DNA from 4 places in the Pseudomonas sp. DTU_2021_1001937_2_SI_NGA_ILE_001 genome. Region 2 is predicted to be linked to each of the others. Evidence: predicted binding sites of a transcription regulator. Region 2 holds the regulator's gene; each other region holds the start of a gene.
The links. Region 2 encodes FliA, which starts transcription of late flagellar genes. Its sites were predicted from a motif close to CTAAAGTTTNNNNNNNNNNNGCCGNTAA; they were not measured.

Region 1: a site for FliA is predicted at 2,645-2,672, ahead of RRX38_RS03045 (methyl-accepting chemotaxis protein). Genes of this name have one in related genera too.
Region 3: a site for FliA is predicted at 3,358-3,385, ahead of RRX38_RS18050 (methyl-accepting chemotaxis protein). Genes of this name have one in related genera too.
Region 4: a site for FliA is predicted at 1,873-1,900, ahead of RRX38_RS23250 (methyl-accepting chemotaxis protein). Genes of this name have one in related genera too.

The regions. Positions count from the first base shown of each region.
Region 1 covers NZ_CP135971.1:680,105-685,482, reverse strand. Annotated here, with positions in the region: gene ftrA (transcriptional regulator FtrA) at 1-822, shown strand, start outside; gene RRX38_RS03045 (methyl-accepting chemotaxis protein) at 923-2,545, opposite strand; gene RRX38_RS03040 (hypothetical protein) at 3,121-3,462, opposite strand; gene RRX38_RS03035 (hypothetical protein) at 3,819-4,109, opposite strand; gene RRX38_RS03030 (restriction endonuclease) at 4,264-5,217, shown strand; gene RRX38_RS03025 (serine hydrolase domain-containing protein) at 5,211-5,378, opposite strand, start outside.
Region 2 covers NZ_CP135971.1:1,944,068-1,949,445, reverse strand. Annotated here, with positions in the region: gene flhF (flagellar biosynthesis protein FlhF) at 1-979, shown strand, start outside; gene fleN (flagellar synthesis regulator FleN) at 1,095-1,931, shown strand; gene fliA (RNA polymerase sigma factor FliA) at 1,928-2,668, shown strand; gene RRX38_RS08110 (chemotaxis response regulator CheY) at 2,903-3,277, shown strand; gene RRX38_RS08105 (protein phosphatase CheZ) at 3,298-4,083, shown strand; gene RRX38_RS08100 (chemotaxis protein CheA) at 4,119-5,378, shown strand, end outside.
Region 3 covers NZ_CP135971.1:4,150,744-4,156,121, reverse strand. Annotated here, with positions in the region: gene ubiB (ubiquinone biosynthesis regulatory protein kinase UbiB) at 1-109, shown strand, start outside; gene hisI (phosphoribosyl-AMP cyclohydrolase) at 176-568, shown strand; gene RRX38_RS18075 (phosphoribosyl-ATP diphosphatase) at 571-909, shown strand; gene RRX38_RS18070 (twin-arginine translocase TatA/TatE family subunit) at 944-1,219, shown strand; gene tatB (Sec-independent protein translocase protein TatB) at 1,223-1,675, shown strand; gene tatC (twin-arginine translocase subunit TatC) at 1,672-2,454, shown strand; gene RRX38_RS18055 (16S rRNA (uracil(1498)-N(3))-methyltransferase) at 2,451-3,158, shown strand; gene RRX38_RS18050 (methyl-accepting chemotaxis protein) at 3,421-5,337, shown strand.
Region 4 covers NZ_CP135971.1:5,286,442-5,291,819, forward strand. Annotated here, with positions in the region: gene RRX38_RS23240 (STAS domain-containing protein) at 1-296, opposite strand, end outside; gene RRX38_RS23245 (response regulator) at 301-666, opposite strand; gene RRX38_RS23250 (methyl-accepting chemotaxis protein) at 739-1,860, opposite strand; gene RRX38_RS23255 (hypothetical protein) at 2,442-3,152, opposite strand; gene RRX38_RS23260 (hypothetical protein) at 3,252-3,968, opposite strand; gene RRX38_RS23265 (hypothetical protein) at 4,321-5,028, opposite strand; gene RRX38_RS23270 (hypothetical protein) at 5,092-5,378, opposite strand, start outside.

The sequences.
Region 1 (5,378 bases), 1.3 Mb from region 2:
GTGGACGATGGGCCGATCACCGCTGCGGGTGGCATCACCATCACCCCCACCGCTGGCGACGTGCTGCTGGAGAACGCCGACACCATCATCGTGCCCGGCTGGCGCGGCGTAGAGGCCGAAGTGCCAGCCCGCCTCATCGAACAGTTGCAAGCCGCGCATGCACGCGGCGCGCGGATCTGCTCGATCTGCACCGGTGCCTTCGTGCTGGCCGCCGCCGGCCTGCTCAACGGCCACAAGGTCACCACCCACTGGCGCTTCACCGACCTGCTGGCCAGCATGTACCCGGAGCTGACCATCCAGCCCAATGAGCTGTACGTGGATGAGGAGCACATCGTCACGGCCGCCGGCTCTGCCGCCGGGCTGGACATGATGCTGCATCTGGTGCGCAAGGACCACGGCGCCAAGGTGGCCAACATGGTCGCCCAGCGCATGGTCATCCCGCCGCATCGCGAAGGCGGCCAGTCACAATACGCCACGCGCCAGCTGGTGAGCACCAGCGACGCGCCAATCTCCAACCTCATGGACTGGATCCGCAGCGACCTGCAGCGCCCGATCACCATCAAGGACATGGCCGACAAGGCCGCCGTCAGCACCCGCACCCTGCACCGCAGCTTCATGGAGTGCACCGGGCTGACGCCCTACGACTGGCTGCTGGGCGAACGCGTCGCCTACGCCAAGGAACTGCTGGAATCGCCCAAGGTGCGGCTGATCGAAGTGGTGGAAAAGAGCGGCTTCGGTTCCGAGGAGTCGTTCCGGCGGCATTTTCGCAATCTGGTCGGGGTCAGCCCCACCAGCTACCGCAAGCAGTTCGCCCGGGCCTGACCAGACGCGGCTTACCCAGCGGCAGGATGCAGGAACGGCTTCGGCTGCGAAGGCTGCGCTGGGCTCTTCGCGGCTGAAGCCCCTACCGGGCCTTTCCGGTTCAGACCTGGAACTTGGCCACTTCGCGCTGCAGGCCGGCGGCCAGGGTGTTGAGGTTGCCGCTGGTTTTCAGCAGTTCTTGCACCGATTGGTTGTTCTGCTCGGCCATCTGCGCCGAACGTTCCACGCTGCGCGCTACGTCCTGGCTGGCAGCGGTCTGCTCACGCAGGGCGAAGGAGATCTGGTCGACGACATGCAGCACTTTGCTGGAGCTGTCGCGAATACCGATGATCGCCTGCCCCGCCGTACCGGCCATGGCCACGCCCTGGTTCACCTCATCCACACCACTGCGCATCGTTTCGACGGTGTCACGCACCCCGGCCTGGATCTTTTCGATCATGCCGGAGATTTCCTTGGTCGACTTGCCGGTGTTCTGTGCCAGCAGGCGCACTTCATCGGCCACCACGGCAAAACCACGGCCCTGTTCGCCGGCACGTGCAGCCTCGATGGCGGCGTTGAGCGCCAGCAGGTTGGTCTGGTCGGCAATGCCCTGAATCACACCAATGATCGAGGAGATGTGCTCCGAATGCTGACCCAGGTCGGCGACCTGCGCCGAGGAGTGCTGCACGGTCTTGGCGATGCCGCTCATGCTCGACAGCGTGCTCTCGATGACCTGTGCGCCTTCCTTGGATTGCTCGCCCGACTGGCTGGCGATCTGGTGGGCCTCGTCGGCGTTCTCCGACACGTGGTGGATGCTGACGGTCAGCTCTTCGATGGTCGCAGCCATCGCCGAGGCTGAAGTCGACTGCTCATGAATGGCCCCGGACAGCTGCGTGGAAGCACCGGAGATCTGCTGCACGGCAACCACCAGCTCGCGCGCGGCCTGGTTGATCTGTTGAATGGTCTCACGCAGGCGCTTCTGCATGCGGTCGAAGGCTTTCGGCAGCTCGTCATGGCTGCTGGTGTCGATCACGGTATCCAGCTTGCCGTTGGCAATCGCGGTAGCGGCATCAATGGCCAACTGCAGGCGTGCCGTGGTACTGCGCGCCAGGGTCGCAGCCATGACCAGCGACAAGACGACGGCAGCCAGGCCACCCCAGATCAGGATCATCAACGCCAAGTCCTTCGCGTCCTTCATGTGCTGGCTGCGTTTGACGAGCAACTGGTTCTCGGCGCCTTTGATCTCAGCCAGGGTCGCCCGCATGCTGTCCATCTTGGCCTTGTCGGCACCGGCGGTAATGCGTTTGTCCAGTTCGTCATCCGGCTGATTGCGGGCGGTCAGGTCCTTGCGCAGCGCGATGATCGGATTGACATCCTCGTTCATCCAGCGCTTCTGTGTTTCATCCAGCTGTGACAAGCGTCGTTGTTGCTCCGGGTTGTCGGCGGTCAACTTTCTGAGTGACTGAAGTTTTTCAGCGAAAACTTTTTCCCCAGCAATAAGCGGTTCCAGAAAAGTGTCCTTGGACGCAATAACGAAGCCACGCATACCGGTTTCGATATTGATCAACTGCTCTAGCGCCGATTGAGTGTCACCCAGTACCTGATAAGTATGCAGGTTGCTGTCCGTGGCCTCTTGAACTTGTTCAAACCCTCTATAGGCACCTGCTACCAGAATGGCAATGATGACGCAGACGGTGGCGAAACTGAGGTAAAGCTTTTGCGAAATGCTAAGTTTATTAAACATGAGGGGTGCTCCAGACTCAGCCATGCGTCCGTGTGTGGCTTCGCGTATTCGTATAGTTATGGCAGGGGCAAGCAGATTTTCATGCAGGTTTACACCTGCTTATCGTCTATCGCGCGCTGGGCTTTAGCGTGCGGCGGAGGTTTTTTTCGCTGTCCCCCATAAGGCTGGCAGCCTCAGGCAAGGTCGGACATTTTCGGACCCAGCAAGCCGTTCCAAAAACAGCTCGCGGCTCGCGTTATTTTAAAAATGGCCATACTAACGTTCGGATGGAAAATAAACGAGTGACCGTCGACAACACGTACGTCATTTCTGAATTAAATCAACGTCTCGCCTGACAAGTGATCCACTGCGCAACGGCCTAGTCTGTCATGAGACCCATTAGCAATTAACTGCCACCGCTACTTAGAAACCCGATCAGGTCATTCACAAGCCTGAACAAAAATGGCAGTGGTCAAGTGGCAACGCAAGGCGGGTAAGTGATCCGACACGCGAGTCACGCCCCTTTTGGCGAGAACCCGACCCAGCGTATCGGGAGCAGTCGATTACGCTTTACACCGGAGCATGAGGGCGATTGCTCAATCTTCCGCCAGCAGATAATTGCCCACCATCATCCGTGCCGGGCGTGCCGCCGCGTAGCCCAGCAGGGTCGCGACCATGGCGTTGCCGCGTGACTCGTCACCGAGCACGCACAGCGCCACAAGGGCCATGAGAAAGCCGATACCGACGAAACGCAGCAGCACCTGGCGTTCGACGTTCTGCACGGTCTGGCCCAGCAGGCGATAGGCCGGCACATAGGCCAGGCAAAGGAAGATACCGATGAGGAAGGCGTTTATCAGGTATTGGATGTTGAAGACACTGATGATCGCCACGATCATCACCCATGCGTACAGACTCTCGACAACGTTGTGCCTGGACATACACGCCTCCTGATCCCTGGATGGGTTATTGAGCGACACCTTTTTGAGGGAGCGCCCGGCCAGGGGTTCCATGCATCAGGTTAGGTGGTGCTCGGCATTCGAGCCAGTGGCTTAGGTTTTGTACGAAAAGTGCCTACGCTCGGCCATGCTGCGTTAAAAACAGGCTGGATCGCCAGCCCGGTGGATCGCCACCCGGTCGGAATGCTCATTTACTCCAGTAAAGTCGCCCGCGACTCCGACCGTTCCTCGCCTGTTTTGACTCGCTGGCGCTCGCCCTTCGGGTCAGCCTACGGCTGTTACTCGCTTCGCTCGTTGCGCCTTGCCTGACATTCGCTCGCCGACTTTTCGTACAAAACCTAGAGTTTCATGCGCTTGCGATAGTCCTGCACCATGCTCTTGCTCACGTCTTCCTCGTAGCACAACGGCGTATAGCCGCCAGCGCGGTTGTAGGCGCTGCGCTTGCCGCAGCGGCTGCCGTTACGCGCCGTGTTGTACGGACACGGGCAGGCGCCGGAATAACCGGCAATCGACGCGTCGATCAGGCGCTGGACGATTTCGGCATCGGAAACCTGGGCTTCCTTGGCTTGCAGCGGCAGCCAGTAAACGGACGCGAGTAACGCAAGGGTGCAAGTGACTGCCTTTATCATGGGTGCTTTCCTTGGCGGGCTGGATGAAATTTCCGACACACTTTTACCATGATATTATATGGCTATCACCCACCCCTTTCAGCCAGTCGTCGCCTGACTGATCGCGCTATCGACGGCGCGGTCAGCGCCCTACACGGATGTGTCCAGCCCCGCCATGTCACCTAAGAAAATCTCGCCATTTACTGCTCTGCTGCAGCTCGCCAGCGTCCTGCCCTGGTGGGCCAACGTTGCCTTGGCTATCACCTCTGCGGCGCTGTTGCACGCCCTGGCCGCCACCCCAGTGGGGGTAGACCCGCGACACATCGACAAGGCGTTGATCAGTTCAGCATTCAAGGGCATGGCCACCTTCGGGCAGTTCTTTCTGCCCTTGGTGTTCGCCAGTGCTGCGGTGGCGTCGTTCGTGGGCCGACGCAAGCGCCGCCAGTTGCTGGAGTCCCTCGCCAAGCCGGGCGGCAATAAACTGGTCAACCTCACGTGGCGGGAGTTTGAGTTGGCCGTAGGGGAAGCGCTGCGGCGCCAGGGCTTCGTGGTCCAGGAGAACCGAGGCGCAGGTCCGGATGGCGGGGTGGACCTGCGCTTGCAGCGTGATGGCGAAACCTACTTGGTGCAGTGCAAGCACTGGCGCGCACAGCAAGTAGGCGTCGCCGTCGTACGTGAGCTGTACGGCGTAATGGCCGCCGAAGGCGCAGTAGGCGGTTACGTGGTCACCAGCGGGCGTTTCACCCGTGCTGCCGAAGACTTCGGGCACGGCCGTAACCTGCAATTGGTCGATGGTGCGGTACTGCAGCGCTGGATCGACGAACGTGTCGAGCCGTCCGGCAGTCCGGTAACGGCGCCTGAGGCGCCGATGCCGCCAGCACAGCCAGCAATGCCAGCGCCTCCCGCACCCGCACCCGCACCCGCACCCGTATCGACGATGGCGCCCGGCTGCCCGCACTGCAAGAAACCCATGCTCATGAAAACGGCCCGCACCGGCCCCAACGCGGGCGGGCAGTTCTGGGGTTGCAGCGACTACCCCCAGTGCCGGGGGATTCGCGCCTACCGCGCACCGCTCACCCCCACGCCGCCCGTTGTGGCAAAGCACCGAGCCAATCAGCCCCATCAATAAAGCGCCGCCACGAGGCCATCCGCCAAGGCCCCCCAGGCCCCCGCCACCGCCGTATTGGTCAGCACCACCAGGCTGCGTTGCGCCTGAGGGTCGACCCAGTAGTGGCAGCCGTACAGGCCGCACCAGCCCCAGGTGCCTGGGCCTTGCGGCTGACCGGCGCG
Region 2 (5,378 bases):
TGCGCCGTCGCCGTCGGCAGCGGAGCAGGCCATCAGCCAGCGCGTATTCGAATCGATGCGTTCGGAACTCAATGGTCTGCGCGAACTGCTGGAAGTCCAGCTCGGCTCGCTGGCCTGGACCCAGCTGCAAGGCAGCCGTCCGCAACAGGCCAACCTGTGGCGCAGGCTGCAGCGTGTCGGGCTGTCCGGCCCGCTGTCGCGCGACCTGCTGGACATGGTGGCGGAAATCGACGATCCCAAGCATGCCTGGCGCATGCTGCTTGCCCACCTGGCGCGGATGATCAGCGTGCCGGAGATCGAGCCTCTGGAAGAGGGCGGCGTGATCGCCATGGTCGGCCCGGCCGGCATGGGCAAGACCACCACCCTGGCCAAGCTGGCGGCCCGCTACGTGCTCAAGTACGGCGCGCAGAACGTCGCGCTGGTGAGCATGGACAGCTTCCGTATCGGTGCCCAGGAGCAGCTCAAGACCCTCGGGCGAATCCTCAATGTGCCGGTCACCCATGTCGATCCTGGACAGTCATTGGCCCAGGCTCTGGAGCCACTGATTCGCAAGCGCGTGGTGCTGATCGATACCGCCGGCCTGCAGGCCAGCGATCCGGCCCTGCGCATGCAACTGGAGAGCCTGGCCGGGCGTGGCATCCGCGCTCGCAATTACCTGGTGCTGGCCACCACCAGCCAGAAGCAGGTGCTCACCGCGGCCTACCACAGCTACAAACGCTGTGGCCTGGCCGGTTGCATCCTGACCAAGCTGGACGAGACCGCCAGCCTTGGCGAAGTGTTGAGCCTGGCAATCGCTCACGAATTGCCAGTGGCCTATCTGACCGATGGGCCGAGGATTCCTGACGACCTGCATCTGCCGCGGCGTCACCAGCTGGTGAGCCGTGCGGTCAGCGTGCAGCTGCAGGATGAACCCAGTGAGGAGGCGATGGCGGACATGTTCGCCGACCTCTATCACACCCCCGGCAAGCGAGTGGGGTAAACGATGGAAAATAAAGAAAAGCGTCTGCATCGCTGGTCTGCCAGGCATTGTTCGACACGGAACGTGCAGCCCGTAATGTGGTTTCGGTCCAAGCATGACAAGGTAAAGAAATAACATGGGCAGCATGCATCCTGTACAGGTTATCGCCGTGACCGGCGGCAAAGGTGGCGTGGGCAAGACCAACGTTTCGGTGAACCTCTCACTGGCGCTGGCCGAGCTTGGGCGCCGTGTCATGCTGCTCGATGCCGACCTTGGCCTGGCCAACGTCGATGTCCTGCTGGGCCTGACGCCCAAACGCACGCTGGCCGATGTGATCGAAGGCCGCTGTGAGCTGCGCGATGTGCTCTTGCAGGGCCCGGGTGGGGTGCGCATCGTGCCGGCCGCCTCGGGCACGCAGAGCATGGTGCACCTGGCCCCGGCCCAGCATGCCGGGCTGATCCAGGCATTCAGCGAAATCGGCGACAACCTCGACGTGCTGGTCATCGATACCGCCGCGGGCATCGGCGACTCGGTGGTGAGCTTCGTGCGCGCCGCCCAGGAGGTGCTGCTGGTGGTCTGCGACGAGCCTACCTCGATCACCGACGCCTACGCGCTGATCAAACTGCTCAATCGTGACTACGGCATGAACCGTTTCCGGGTCCTGGCCAACATGGCGCAGACACCGCAGGAAGGGCGCAACCTGTTTGCCAAGCTGACCAAGGTCACTGACCGCTTCCTCGACGTGGCCCTGCAGTACGTCGGTGCCGTGCCCTATGACGAATGCGTGCGCAAGGCGGTACAGAAGCAGCGTGCGGTCTACGAGGCCTTCCCGCGCTCCAAGTGTGCGCTGGCTTTCAAGGCCATCGCCCAGAAGGTCGACACCTGGCCACTGCCTGCCAACCCGCGCGGGCATCTCGAGTTCTTCGTCGAGCGACTTGTTCACCAGACCAGCGCAGCAGGACCGGTCCAATGACAGCAAGCGGCTATCAGATGTACAGCAAGGCGTCACGCAACTCACAGTACGAACTGATCGAGCGTTACGCACCCTTGGTCAAGCGCATCGCCTATCACCTGCTGGCGCGTCTGCCTGCCAGTGTGCAGGTCGAGGACCTGATCCAGGCCGGCATGATCGGCCTGCTGGAAGTCTCGACCAAATACGACTCCAGCAAAGGGGCCAGTTTCGAGACCTACGCCGGCATCCGCATCCGTGGCGCGATGCTCGACGAGGTGCGCAAAGGCGACTGGGCACCGCGTTCCGTGCACCGCAATACACGTATGGTCAGTGATGCAATACGTGCAATTGAGGCAAGAACGGGTCGCGACGCTAAAGATCATGAAGTTGCTGCCGAACTCCAGTTAAGTCTTGATGATTATTACGCTATCTTGAACGACACCTTGGGTAGCCGGCTGTTCAGTTTCGACGACCTGCTGCAGGATGGCGAACATGACGGGCTGCATGAGGATGGCGCCAGCGGTTCGCTGGAGCCCTCCCGAGATCTCGAGGATGAACGCTTCCAGAATGCCTTGGCCGATGCCATTGCCAATCTTCCGGAGCGTGAGCGATTGGTGCTGGCGTTGTACTATGACGAGGAACTGAACCTCAAAGAGATCGGGGAGGTCCTGGGGGTCAGTGAATCGCGAGTCAGCCAGTTGCACAGCCAGTGTGCAGCGCGTCTGCGGGGGCGTCTGGGGGAATGGCGCGCGCGTTGAGGCGCTCGCGGTTTTCTCTGGTTTCAGACCGGCTGCATCAGGTTAGGCAAGCATCCAGACAAGGCAGGAGCCTGTCAGTCGACTCCGTGAGGGGGGCTGCGGGCGTCTTGTGCGTGTCCTGATACTTGGCTGTCAGGGGTGTGGTCGAAGATGGGCTGTATTCGTATTGAGTGAACAGCGGGTCCGGGGAGCGGGCCCGTTAAAGACTGCTTGGAGGTCGAATTGGACAAGAACATGAAAATCCTCATCGTTGATGACTTTTCAACGATGCGGCGGATCATAAAAAACCTGTTGCGTGACTTGGGGTTCACCAACACGTCGGAAGCCGATGACGGCCTGACCGCGCTGCCTATGTTGCAGAGTGGTGCGTTCGATTTTCTGGTGACCGACTGGAACATGCCGGGCATGACCGGGATCGAGCTGCTGCGCAATGTCCGTCAGGACGAGCGCCTGAAGAACATCCCTGTGCTGATGGTGACTGCCGAGGCCAAGCGTGAGCAGATCATCGAGGCCGCCCAGGCCGGTGTGAACGGTTATGTGGTCAAGCCCTTCACGGCGCAAGTCCTGCAAGAAAAGATCGAAAAGATCTTCGAGCGCGTCAATAGCTGATTGCATGCCGCGAGGGTGCTATGGATAACAAAGATTCACTGGGTGACTTCGAGTCGACCCTGAAAAGACATGCGCAAGAACTCGTCGCCAGCCTCGAAAAGGGCCGGTTCGGCGATGCCGTGCAACTGATCCATGAACTCAACCAGACTCGCGACCGTGGCTTGTACCAGGAAGTCGGCAAATTGACGCGCGAGCTGCACAGCGCGATCGTCAATTTCCACATCGATCCGCACATGCCGCAAGCCGAAGAAGTGTCCCAGATCACGGATGCCACCGAGCGTCTGTCGTATGTTGTGAGGCTGACCGAAGGGGCTGCCAACCGCACCATGGACCTGGTGGAGCAGAGCGCGCCGATGATGAATGGCCTCAGCGATGAAGCCAAGGTGCTGCGCGCCGACTGGGGTCGCTTCATGCGCCGCGAGATCGGTGCCGAAGAGTTCCGGGACCTGGCGCGTCGCGTCGATGTGTTCCTGACTCGAGCCGAGCAGGACAGCCATGCGGTCGCGGGCAACCTCAATGACATTCTGCTGGCCCAGGACTACCAGGACCTGACCGGCCAGGTGATCAAGCGGGTCACGCAACTGGTCACTGAAGTTGAAAGCAATCTGCTGAAGCTGGTGCTGATGGCCAGCCATGTCGATCGTTTCGCTGGCATCGAGCACGATCACGAAGCCATGCAGGCAGAAAAAGATCCGAAAAAACATACCGCTCAGGGTGAAGGTCCGCAGATTCATGCCGATAAACGTGAAGATGTCGTTTCCGGGCAGGATGACGTGGACGACTTGCTATCGAGTCTTGGCTTCTAAGGTCAATTGACGGTCAATTTTAGGGAGCACCCCCCATGAGCTTCGGCGCCGATGAAGAGATCCTTCAGGATTTTCTGGTAGAGGCCGGCGAGATTCTAGAGCAACTGTCCGAGCAGTTGGTCGAGCTGGAAAGTCGACCGGACGATGCGGATTTGCTCAATGCAATTTTTCGCGGTTTTCACACTGTAAAAGGGGGCGCCGGCTTCCTCCAGCTGCATGAGCTGGTGGAATGCTGTCACATCGCCGAGAACGTGTTCGACATCCTGCGCAAGGGCGAACGACGCGTTAACGCAGAGCTGATGGACGTGGTGCTTGAAGCCCTGGATACCGTCAACAGCATGTTCGGTCAGGTGCGTGAGCGCACCGACATCACCCCGGCTACCCCAGAGTTGCTGCAGGCACTTGCGCGCCTCGCCGAACCCGAGTCGGCTGACGCGCCTGCTGCACCCGCACCTGTCGCCGCGCCCGAGCCGGTCAGCGAGCCGACGCCGGTCGCCGAGGCTGTCGAGGCCACTGCCGACGACAGCGACCTGATTACCGAGGCTGAATTCGATCAGTTGCTCGATGCACTGCACGGCCCGGCAGGCGATGCCGCGGCAGCCGCACCCGCACCAGCCGCCCCAGCGGGCGCGGTAGAAAGCGACGAGATCACCGACCACGAATTCGAAGCCTTGCTCGACCAGCTGCATGGCAAGGGCAATTTCGATGCCGGCAAGGCCACAGCGGCGTCCGCGCCGAGTGCCCCGCCAGCAGCGTCGGCCGCTGCTGCGCCGGGCGGTGACGAAATCACCGACGACGAATTCGAAGCGCTGCTCGACCAGTTGCATGGCAAGGGTTCCTTCGACGGCGGTGTTGCCGCCCAGGCACCGACGGTGACGGCCGCCGCGCCGACCGCCAGTGCGGCGGCTTCCGACGAGATCACCGATCACGAATTCGAAAACCTGCTCGACGAGCTGCACGGCAAGGGTAAGTTCGAGCCAGCCGCCGTCAGCGGTGCGGCCGTGGCGGCGCCTGCTGCCGCCGCTGCCAAAGCGGAAGCACCCGCACCGGCTCCCGCTCCCGCTCCGGCGGCCAAGCCTGCGCCGGCCCCGGCGGCCCGTGCCGCAGCACCTGCCGCACCTGCTGCGCCTGCACCGGCAGCGGCCAAACCGGCTGCCGCTCCGGCGGGCGAGAAACCGGTGGCCTCCGAAGCGGAAACCACCGTACGGGTCGACACCGCGCGCCTCGACGAGATCATGAACATGGTCGGCGAGCTGGTGCTGGTGCGTAACCGTCTGGTGCGCCTGGGGCTCAAC
Region 3 (5,378 bases), 2.2 Mb from region 2:
GATCCAGAGCTGGGCGTTGAGTGCGGCCGGCACGGCACTGCCAGGGCTGACCGGCGTTCCGGCCGGCATCATGCTGGTGGCGGGGCTGTATCTGATCGTGCGCCGATAGCCAGCCGCGCCTGTCGCTGGCACACTGTTCAATCCGCCGGGCCCCAAGCCCGGCTGTGGAGTAGATATGAAAGACTGGCTGGACGAGATTCACTGGAACAGCGATGGCCTGGTGCCTGCGATCGCGCAGGACCACAAGACCGGCCGTGTATTGATGATGGCCTGGATGAACCGCGAATCGCTGGCCCTCACCGCCGCCGAGAACCGCGCCATCTACTGGTCACGTTCGCGCGGCAAACTGTGGCGCAAGGGCGAGGAATCGGGCCATGTGCAGAAGCTCCACGAGCTGCGCCTGGACTGCGACGCCGACGTCATCATCCTGATGGTCGAGCAACTGGGCGGCATCGCCTGCCACACTGGCCGGGAAAGCTGCTTCTACCGCGTCTTCGAGAACGGCGACTGGAAAACCGTCGACCCGGTGCTCAAGGACCCGGACGCCATCTATCACTCTGGACACTGAACATGACCGATACCCTGTCCCGCCTGGCGGAAGTACTGGAATCGCGCAAGGGCGCGGCAGCCGACACCTCCTACGTGGCCAGCCTGTACCACAAGGGGCTGAACAAGATTCTGGAGAAGGTCGGCGAAGAGTCGGTCGAAACCATCATCGCCGCCAAGGATGCCGCCGTCAGTGGCGACTGCAGCGATGTCATCTATGAAACCGCCGACCTGTGGTTCCACAGCATGGTCATGCTCGCGGCCCTGGGCCAGCACCCGCAGGCGGTACTCGACGAACTGGACCGCCGCTTCGGCTTGTCCGGCCACGAGGAAAAGGCTGCACGCGGCACGGGCCAGGCCTGAGCCGACGTCTGAAACTTCAAGAGGATTGCTCGAAATGGGTATTTTTGACTGGAAACACTGGCTCGTCATCCTGATCGTCGTGGTACTGGTGTTCGGTACCAAGAAGCTCAAGAACCTCGGCACCGACGTGGGCGAGTCGATCAAGGGCTTCCGCAAGGCCATGAACGACGAAGAGAAACAGCCTGGCCAGGACAGCGCCCAGCCACAGCAGGCGCAAAGTGCTCCCCAGGGCAACCCGCAGACCCCGCCGCACACCATCGACGCCCAGGCGCAGAGGGTTCAGGAGCCGCAGCGCAAGGATCAGGTCTGATCCATGTTCGGCATCAGCTTCTCCGAACTGCTGCTGGTCGGCCTCGTGGCGCTGCTCGTGCTGGGTCCCGAGCGCCTGCCGGGGGCTGCACGCACCGCCGGGTTGTGGATCGGCCGCCTGCGTCGTAGCTTCAACGCCATCAAGCAGGAAGTCGAACGCGAGATCGGCGCCGACGAGATCCGTCGGCAACTGCACAACGAGCACATCCTGTCGCTGGAAGAAGAGGCCCGCAAGCTGTTCAACCCGCCCCAGGAAGAGGCGCTGAACCGTGACGCTGCCGCCGCCGAGCCGAACCCGCAACCGGTCGAACTGCAACCGCAAACCCCGGCAGCAGAGCCCGAAGCACCGGCCAGGCCGCGCCTGACCCTGGAAAAACAGCCCAAGCCCCAGGCGCCGATCAGCCCGGCGACCCCGGCGGCGTCCACCGAATCGTCACAGCCTTCGCGAGCCCCATGAGCGACATTCCGGAACACGACCAGCCCATGCCGCTGGTCTCGCACCTCACCGAACTACGCACCCGCCTGCTGCGCTGTGTCGCGGCCGTGTTTCTGATCTTCGCCTGCCTGTTCTACTTCGCCCAGAAGATCTACACCCTGGTGTCGGCACCGCTGCGCGCCTACCTGCCAGAAGGCGCGACGATGATCGCCACCGATGTGGCTTCGCCGTTCCTGACCCCGTTCAAGCTGACCATGATGGTCGCACTGTTCGCCGCGATGCCGATCATCCTCCATCAGGTGTGGGGCTTCATCGCGCCGGGGCTGTACAAGCACGAGAAGCGCATCGCCGTACCGCTGCTGATCTCCAGCATCATCCTGTTCTACACCGGCATGGCCTTCGCCTACTTCCTGGTGTTTCCGCTGATCTTCCACTTCTTCGCCAGTGTGACGCCCGAAGGCGTGGCCATGATGACTGACATCGCCAGCTACCTGGACTTCGTCATGACCCTGTTCTTCGCCTTCGGCGTGGCCTTCGAGATTCCGGTGGCCGTGGTGCTGCTGGTGTGGATCGGCGTGGTCGACGTCATCTACCTGAAGAAGATCCGCCCCTATGTGATCATCGGCTGCTTCGTGGTCGGCATGATCCTCACCCCACCGGACATCTTCTCCCAGACCCTGCTGGCGGTGCCGATGTGGCTGCTCTTCGAGCTGGGCGTGCTGTGCAGCGGCATGATCAGCAAGCGCGGCGAACATCCGGACGACCCCAAGCAAGACCAGCCGCCAGCGCCGCTGTCGTGAACCTGCTGCTGCTCGAGGAGGCCGACTTCATCGCGGCCGACCGGGTGATCCTGCGTGATCGCCGCCTGACCCACATGCAGGACGTGCAGCGCGTCGAAGTCGGCGACAGCCTGCGTGTCGGGCGCATCGGCGGCCTGCTCGGCCAGGCCGAGGTGCTGCGCCTGGAACCGCGTGAGGCCGAACTGCGCGTCACCCTCGGCAACCCGCCGCCGGCCAAGCTACCACTGACCCTGGTACTGGCCGTACCGCGCCCGAAGATGCTGCGCCGGGTGTTCCAGACCGTGGCGACCATGGGCGTACCGCGGTTGATCCTGGTCAACAGCTACCGGGTGGAAAAGAGCTTCTGGCAAACCCCCTTTCTGCAGCCCGAGAGCATTCGCGAAAACCTGATTCTCGGCCTGGAACAGGCCCGTGACAGCGTGCTGCCCGAAGTGCTGATCGAAAAGCGCTTCAAGCCCTTCGTCGAAGACCGCCTGCCCGACCTGGCCCGCGACACCCTGGGCCTGGTCGCCCACCCCGGGGACTTTCCGGTCTGCCCGCGCGCCGTGGAACATCCGGTAACCCTGGCCATCGGCCCCGAAGGCGGCTGGATTCCCTACGAGGTCGAGCTGCTGGGCAAGGCCGGTCTGGCGCCGGTGCAGATGGGTGAACGCATCCTGCGAGTGGAAACGGCGGTGACCGCCCTGCTGTCGCGGCTGTTCTAGCGCCGTTCCTGGCGCGGCTTGAGCCGCAGGACCACCTCATGCCCACTGTAGAGGCGGCGACAGTGCTGACCTTGTCGCGCCTGAGGCCCCTGCAACCGGATGCCCCGTGCCCTGCCCGCCCATCTCCCTGCGCAACGCCACGCCAGCGAGCGGCAGCGGTTTTTCGACGGCGCCAGCCGTCATTTAATTGACTGAGAGACTACAGTTTGCGGGGAAACGGCCGATGGCCTGAGACGTTCCTGCCTACGCCCAAGGAGTTCCCATGCAACGCTGGATCAGCGAGAGTCTCGCCAACGCAAGTGTCCGTATGAAGCTGGCCATCGGTTTCGGCCTGGTCGTGCTGATGACCTTGGCGATCAGCCTGACCGCCTGGCTGGGCATTCAGTCCCTGATCCAGCGCGCCGAGCGCATCGCCGCGATGTCCATGGTCAACCAGCGTACCCTGGAGCTGCGCATCGCTCGCCAGCGCTACGAGACCCAGGCGACACCGGAAGCCGCCAAGGCTGTCGAAGCGTCCATCAACGACATGGACAACTCGATGAAGAAGTCGCGCTCGCTGGCGCGCAGCCCGGGGCCGCAAAAGGCGCTGGATGCCCAGTTGCAGACCATCGTCGAATACCGCCAGGTCTTCGAAGAGATGCGCAAGGCCATCGAGACCCGCGAAGGCACGCGCAGCCTGATGGGCGACGCCGCCGACAGGGCCGTGGCCGAGGTCAACGCGATCGAGGCCGAACTGTTGAAGAACTTCGACATCCTGGCGTTCAACAACATCGTTGGCGTCAGCAAGCAGATCCAGCAGGCACGCTTCCAGGTGCGCGGCTACACCTACAGCGGTCGGGCGGAATTCGAGGCCAACGCCAATGCCGCCATCGATGAAGCGATGACCGGCATCAACACCCTGGCTGGCGATATTCCGGTGTCTTTCCTGCCGACCTTGCAGAAGGCACTGGAAGGCCTGAAAGGCTACCGTGCCGCCGTCGGCCAGTACCGTGACGCCCAGGCCCTGAGCAAGGCGGCCATGGAGAAGATGGCGGTACTGGGTGAACGTCTGATCAAGACCAACGACGAACTGATGGCGGAACAGAACCGCAACCGCGACCAGGAAAGTGCCGACGCGGTGAACAAGATCCTGATCGCCACCGTCCTGGCCGTACTGTTCAGCATCCTCGCCGCCTGGGTCATCACCCGGCAGATCACCAAGCCCCTGGAAGACACCCTGGAAGTGGTCGAGCGCGTGGCCTCCGGCGACCTCAGCCGCGACCTGAAAGTGGAGCGTCGCGATGAACTGGGCAAGCTGCAGGGCAGCATCCAGCGCATGACCTTGGGCTTGCGCGACCTGGTGGGCGGTATCCGCGATGGCGTGACACAGATCGCCAGCGCTGCCGAACAGCTCTCGGCGGTCACTGAACAGACCAGCGCCGGGGTCAACAGCCAGCGGGTCGAAACCGACCAGGTGGCCACCGCCATGCACGAGATGACCGCTACCGTTCAGGAAGTGGCGCGCAACGCCGAAGAGGCCTCGGAAGCGGCCGGTGCTGCCGACCAGCAGGCCCGCGAGGGCGACCGGGTGGTCAATGAGGCGATCAGCCAGATCGAGCGCCTGTCGTCGGCCATGGGCAACTCCAGCCAGGCGATGAGCGAACTGAAGCAGGAAAGCGACAAGATCGGCAGCGTGCTGGACGTCATCAAGTCGGTGGCCGAACAGACCAACCTGCTGGCCCTCAACGCCGCCATCGAGGCGGCGCGGGCCGGCGAAGCCGGGCGTGGCTTTGCCGTGGTGGCCGACGAGGTGCGCAGCCTGGCGCAGCGCACGCAGAAGTCCACCGAAGAGATCGAAGCCCTGATCGCCGGCCTGCAGAGCGGTACCCAGCAGGTGGCCAACATCATGGACAGCAGCCTGGGCCTGACCGGCAGCAGCGTTGAACTGACCCGCCGTGTCGGCTCCTCGCTGGAAAACATCACCCGCACCGTGTCGGCCATCCAGTCGATGAACCAGCAGATTGCCGCCGCGGCTGAAGAGCAGAGCGCGACCGCCGAAGAGATCAACCGCAGCGTGATCAACGTGCGCGACATCTCCCAGCAGACCTCCGCCGCCAGCGAGGAAACCGCCGCCTCCAGCGTCGAGCTGGCGCGCCTGGGCAACCATCTGCAGAACCTGGTCGGCCGCTTCAAGGTCTGAACCTGCGTGCCGCCCGGGCCACCGGGCGGCATAACGCGAGC
Region 4 (5,378 bases), 2.2 Mb from region 2:
GGGTGGAGCATATCCAGAGCCAGCAGCCCGGCCATTTCCATCACGCTGGGCGAAGCCGCCACCACCTCGGTGGGCTGGCCCTGCTCCGTGAGGTGCCGGTGCAGGGCAAGCAACAGCTGCGCCCCCGCGCTGTCCAGCTCGCCGATGCCAGAAAGATCCAGCTGCCAGGCCGGGGCATCGGCAGCCAGCAGCTCCTTGAGCTGCTCATGGGCCTGCTGGACTTCGTAGATGGTCAGGTCGCCGGCCGCCTGCAGCAGGGCCGGAGCTTCAGGGGACGGCTGGCTGAGGGTAAACATGGGCTCAGCCCATCAGCTTTTCGACTGCCGCAAGCAGCTGCTGGGGCTGGAAGGGCTTGACGATCCAGGCCTTGGCGCCAGCCGCCTGGCCTTCGGCCTTTTTCGACTGCTCGCTCTCGGTGGTCAGCATCATGATGGGCGTGAAACGGTATTCCGGGCGGGCCTTGACGGCCTTGACCAGACCGATGCCATCCAGGTTGGGCATGTTGACGTCGCTGATGATCAGGTTGATCTTCTGCCCGGTCAGCTTGCTGAGCGCGTCACGGCCATCGCTGGCCTCGATGACCTGGTGGCCGGCGCTGGTCAGGCTCATCTTCACCAGTTGGCGCATCGAAGCGGAGTCGTCGACGATCATTACGGTCTTGGCCATGTTTCAGGTCCTCGCTAAGGAAAGGCTGTAGTCAATAATTCTGGTAAACCAGGCTTCACTCATTGACGCCGCTCAGAAGAAGGTGACTTCGCTGGCGTTGGTCTGGGTTCGCCCGTGGCGCTCTTCCTCGGTGGTGAAACGCTGGTGCAAGCGTTCGAGCCAGGCGCGCGGATCGTGCAGGCTGTCGTCCTGGTTGCGCAGGGCATCGAGCAAATGCTGCTGGTCGATCTGTACGTGGTCGAGCATCTGGTCGGCACGGTCCTGGAACTGCAGGTTGACCATGATGGCCTGGATGTCCTGCTGAGTATCGCGGGCATCGCGCTGCAGGTCATTGGAGGCACTGGACAGCTCGTTGAGGTTTTCCTCCAGGCGGCCCATGACGGTAGTGACCGAGGCGTCGAGGAACTCCAGGTTGCTGCGCTCGTTTTCGCCCAGCTCGGCGGCGGCGGTGATGGTGGACTGGATGGCGTGGTTGATTTCTTCGACCTTGGAGTCCATGCCCTGGCCGGTTTCCGCCGACAGGGAAGACAGCTTGCGCACTTCATCCGCCACCACCGAAAAGCCCCGGCCATGCTCACCGGCACGGGCGGCTTCGATGGCCGCGTTGAGGGCCAGGAGGTTGGTCTGGCTGGCGATTTCCTGCACTCGCTTGGCCATCTGCTGCAACTGGTCGGCATAGTTGCCGAGCTGGCTGATGGTGCCGATGAGTGTCTGCTGGCGCTGGCTGCTGGTCTCGAATGCCCGGGTGACTTCCGCCAGGCGCTGGTTGGCATCACGCAGGCTGGCCCCGACCCCGCCATTAGCGAGAATGTTCTCGGAATTGCCAAGACTGCTTTCGAGGCGGCTGGCGATATTGCTGAAGCGTTCGAACAGATCGCTGATGTTGCTCTGCAGCAGATCGCGGCTTTGCGCGATGCTGTCACTCCAGCTGGGGACCACGGTGTGCAGCAGGGCAGGGATATCCGCTTGCGAGGTCGCTGCAACGCGTTCGACGGGGTCGATGGCCGGGGGCGGTGCTGCCGGTTTGCGTAGATGCAGTGCCAAGGTGGCGGCGGCGATGACCGCGAGGCCGATGATCACGACGGTGGTTTGTGCGACTACCAGTCCTGTAGCACCAATGGCGATGCCGACCCAAAGAGCAAGATTAATCAACATCCTCGCATCCATTCGAAAACTGGAAAGTTCGAGGATCATATCGGTGGCAAATTGACGCCAATATCGGGGTAACCCTTAAGCCGGACCAACGGTTTTACAAAATTTTTCGCCGAATTTTTTCTTGGATCCAGTGCATGATGCATCAAGAAAAGATTGGCGATTCAGTAAGTTCCTGGCTTAGAGCGCAGATGCAAAACGTGTGTTTCATACACACGCATAGGAAATTTCCTTAAGGGTTGTAGGCAGGGGTGAGCGCTTCCGTCGGGTTTTTATGACGAAAATATGAAGGCCTACGTCGCAGGGGTGATTGGCAGACGGCTGCAGCAATGCTATGCGGCATCTAGGGGAGCAGCCTAGTGTGTCCACTAATTCGATAGGGTGCTGACTATAAGGGTTCTAAGTATTTTTGTTCATGAAAATATTTAATGAGAGTGATTAATATTATTTTTCGGCTGAATCGTTTTTTCGATCTTAGTCGGATACCCCTATAAAGAAAAGGGAGATTCCCGACAGCGCAGCTGCATCGCGCGATGACAGCCGCGGGCGGAGTGACTGACGCAGAGGCCAAAGGCATAACCCCGCCCTCGGCAGGTCGATGCGGGTGGGATGATTTCCACGCCTTACCACTCCCAGCGTTCTTCGCTGTACTGGACATGGGGCGGCAGCACAGCCTTGAGAAACGCCACGTAGCGCTGCAGATGCGCGTCATCGGGCAGGTGAGCTTTGAAGCCGATGGTGGGGTCGTCGATCAGAAGCACGACGAGTCGATACTTGCGATCGATGATCATCCGCTGGAATTTTTTCCAAGGCGGGCTGACGACGAGTTCTGGTTCGGGTCGTTTCCAGCACATCAATTGTGGCGCGCCGTTCAAGAGCAAGTACGCGGTGCCTATCACAAAGACCGACAGAGATTTCAGAACGACGGCAGCGACAGCAACGCCGACAAAGAGGCTGATGATCGACCGTTTAAAACGGGCTTCTGCATTTTCAGGGTAGTCAAGGCAGTGGGTATATTGCAGGTGGGTGGCGTGGACGACATAGTGGAAGACGGATTTTTGATGAAAGAGTCTCAGGGCCAAAAGTGAGGAGAAGGTCGCGCCTAACGCCAGCGCGGAGGCGAATGTTCGACTATCTTCCGAACCTGTCAATGCAACCCATGCCACAGCGGTCCAGGCAAATAAGATGATTCCGATAAGAACTTTTCTTATGAATAGAATTGATTTGCGTGACGCATGAATGGCTTTGATTGTCCACTTGAGTGGGGCAGGTTGCGAGTCTTTCATGAGTTTGGACTGTGTGAGGGCGTCTCGCTGGCCCATGAAGTGTTCCACGCTGAGTGCTCCGGTATGCTTGTCTGGGGTGAATAGAGGTGCTGTTTGTTAAAGTGCATGTTTGAATATTAAGGCGCGACGAGCATGCGTCGTCATGTATTACCATTCCCACGTCTCTTCTCGGTATCGCACATGGGGTGGCAAGACCGTTTGCAAGAAGGCCAGATAACGCTCCACATGTTGGTCGTCGAGTAGGCGTACCTCAAAGCCGATGGTGGGTTCGTCGATCAGTAGCATGACGATTCGATACTTGCGGTCGATGATCACGGTCTTGAAGTCTTGCCAAGGAGCACTTTTGATCAGCTGCGGGGCAGGGCGTTTCCAATGCCATAGACGAATTACGCCATTGTAGATTAGATAGATGATACAAAACAGCAGAACTTGCAGAGATTGCAGGTAGAGTGCAATACTGAAAACAGTGATGAAGAATCCGATTACGATGTGTCTTAGAACGCTCTCCATGTTTTTGGGGTGGTCGAGAGAGTAATGATATTGGCAGTGAGTGGGGTAGAGAATGTAGTGAAAAACTGATTTTTGAAATGCTAGCTTCATGGCTATAAGAAGATAGCAGGTACAGAAGATGGCGAGAGATTTTGCCAGAAGCGAACCGTCCTCCGAGCCGTACGCTATGAACCAGCTCGCGATTATCCATATTAGTAAAATCAGCGTCGTGAAAAAAATCTTCGTATTTCGCGTTTCCTTTCTGCCGCCGTCCAAGCATTTTATTATCCATTCATCCATAGGCTGAATTCCGAGGCTCTCGGTATCCTCTAAATGTTCTGCGTTTTCGCTCGCGATTATCGTTTTTAGTGACATCCAGGGTGCTCCAGTCTCTAAGGTATGACCAGGATCGGTTGTGCGCTGTCGCGATTTTCATGAGTGATAAACCAGGATGATTCTGTCAGCCTCTCATTACTGTCCTGCGTAAAAAGTCTGAGGTAGGATTGAAGGCGATAACTTAAGTTCAAGTGTTTAGTGGGCAACAGAGTGGGCGGATACCAAATTTGTAACTCAGTCGTCTCAGGTCGTTGCCAGCGTGTCAATTGCGGAGCACTCCCAGTCAATGCATGAGGAATTTTGAGACGGCGTAATCTAAGGAGATGATGTGGTTGCACGTTTAGATGTACATCTGAAAGTCGTCAGGCTGGTGAGATTTTATGTGCAAGTTTTATTTTTTCTCAATGTGCCGAATGTTAGGCCGTAATACCGATTTCAGGTAGGCTATATGGCGTTCGAGGTGCGTTTCTTCAATAAAATATAACTTAAATTCATGTGCGATTTTTTCGGTTCTTAGCACGATAAAGTTGTGTTTTCGATCAATGAGCATGGTGTCAAATTTAGTCCATGGGGCGCTCGTTATAGTTTGCGGCTTTGCATTCTTCCAGCTCATGAGGTTGAACAGCCTACTGGCCTGCAGGTAGGCTGCTCCAAGAAAAATGGCGATGAGTGACTCCATATATAACGCGATGATGATATAAAGCGAGAAAAGTCCAATTACAAAGTATTGAAGCAGGATTTCTGTATTGTTGTATTGGTAACGGTTACAGCGGTATTGACCGTGTGTGGAGTGCAGGGTGTAGTGAAAGACCGATTTCTGCATAACGAACTTAAAAAGAAAAAGCAAAACAGTGGTCAGAATCACCGCAGTGGCTTCAACAGCAAATTTGTCAACCTCTAAATTTGCCTGCCACGTCCAGCTAGCCACCCCCCACACGACCGCGATCAAGCCGGCAAAGGTTAGCTTTATGCCCATGATCTTCGTTGGGGAGGCGTCATAAGCTTTTACCGTCCATTCGGGGGAGTACTCGCTATGGTTGATTTCTTTGGCTTGATTGTTCTCGAGGTTTATGCTTGAAAGTAAGGTGTGTAGGGACATGGCGAGCGTTGTTCCGCGCTGAAGGAAAGGAAAGGTACTTAGTTACAGGTCAGCTGCTGGCTGTTATTGCCGCCAGCACCTTTCGATGTAAGAAACATGCCGTGGTAAATGACGTTTGAGAAATACAAGGCATCGTTCGAGGTGCTCATGATCATGTAAGTACATTTCGAAGCCAGCGGTCGTGTCGTCGACGACTAGAGCGATAATGCGATTTTTTTTGTCAATAATCGCCGAGTTGATCGCACCCCAAGGCGGACTATTTACTAGTTCCGGATCCGGAGCTTTCCAGTAGAGCAGATGGAGAGCGCCGTTAAAAATCAGATACAGGCTTCCTAGCAGCAGGACCTCCA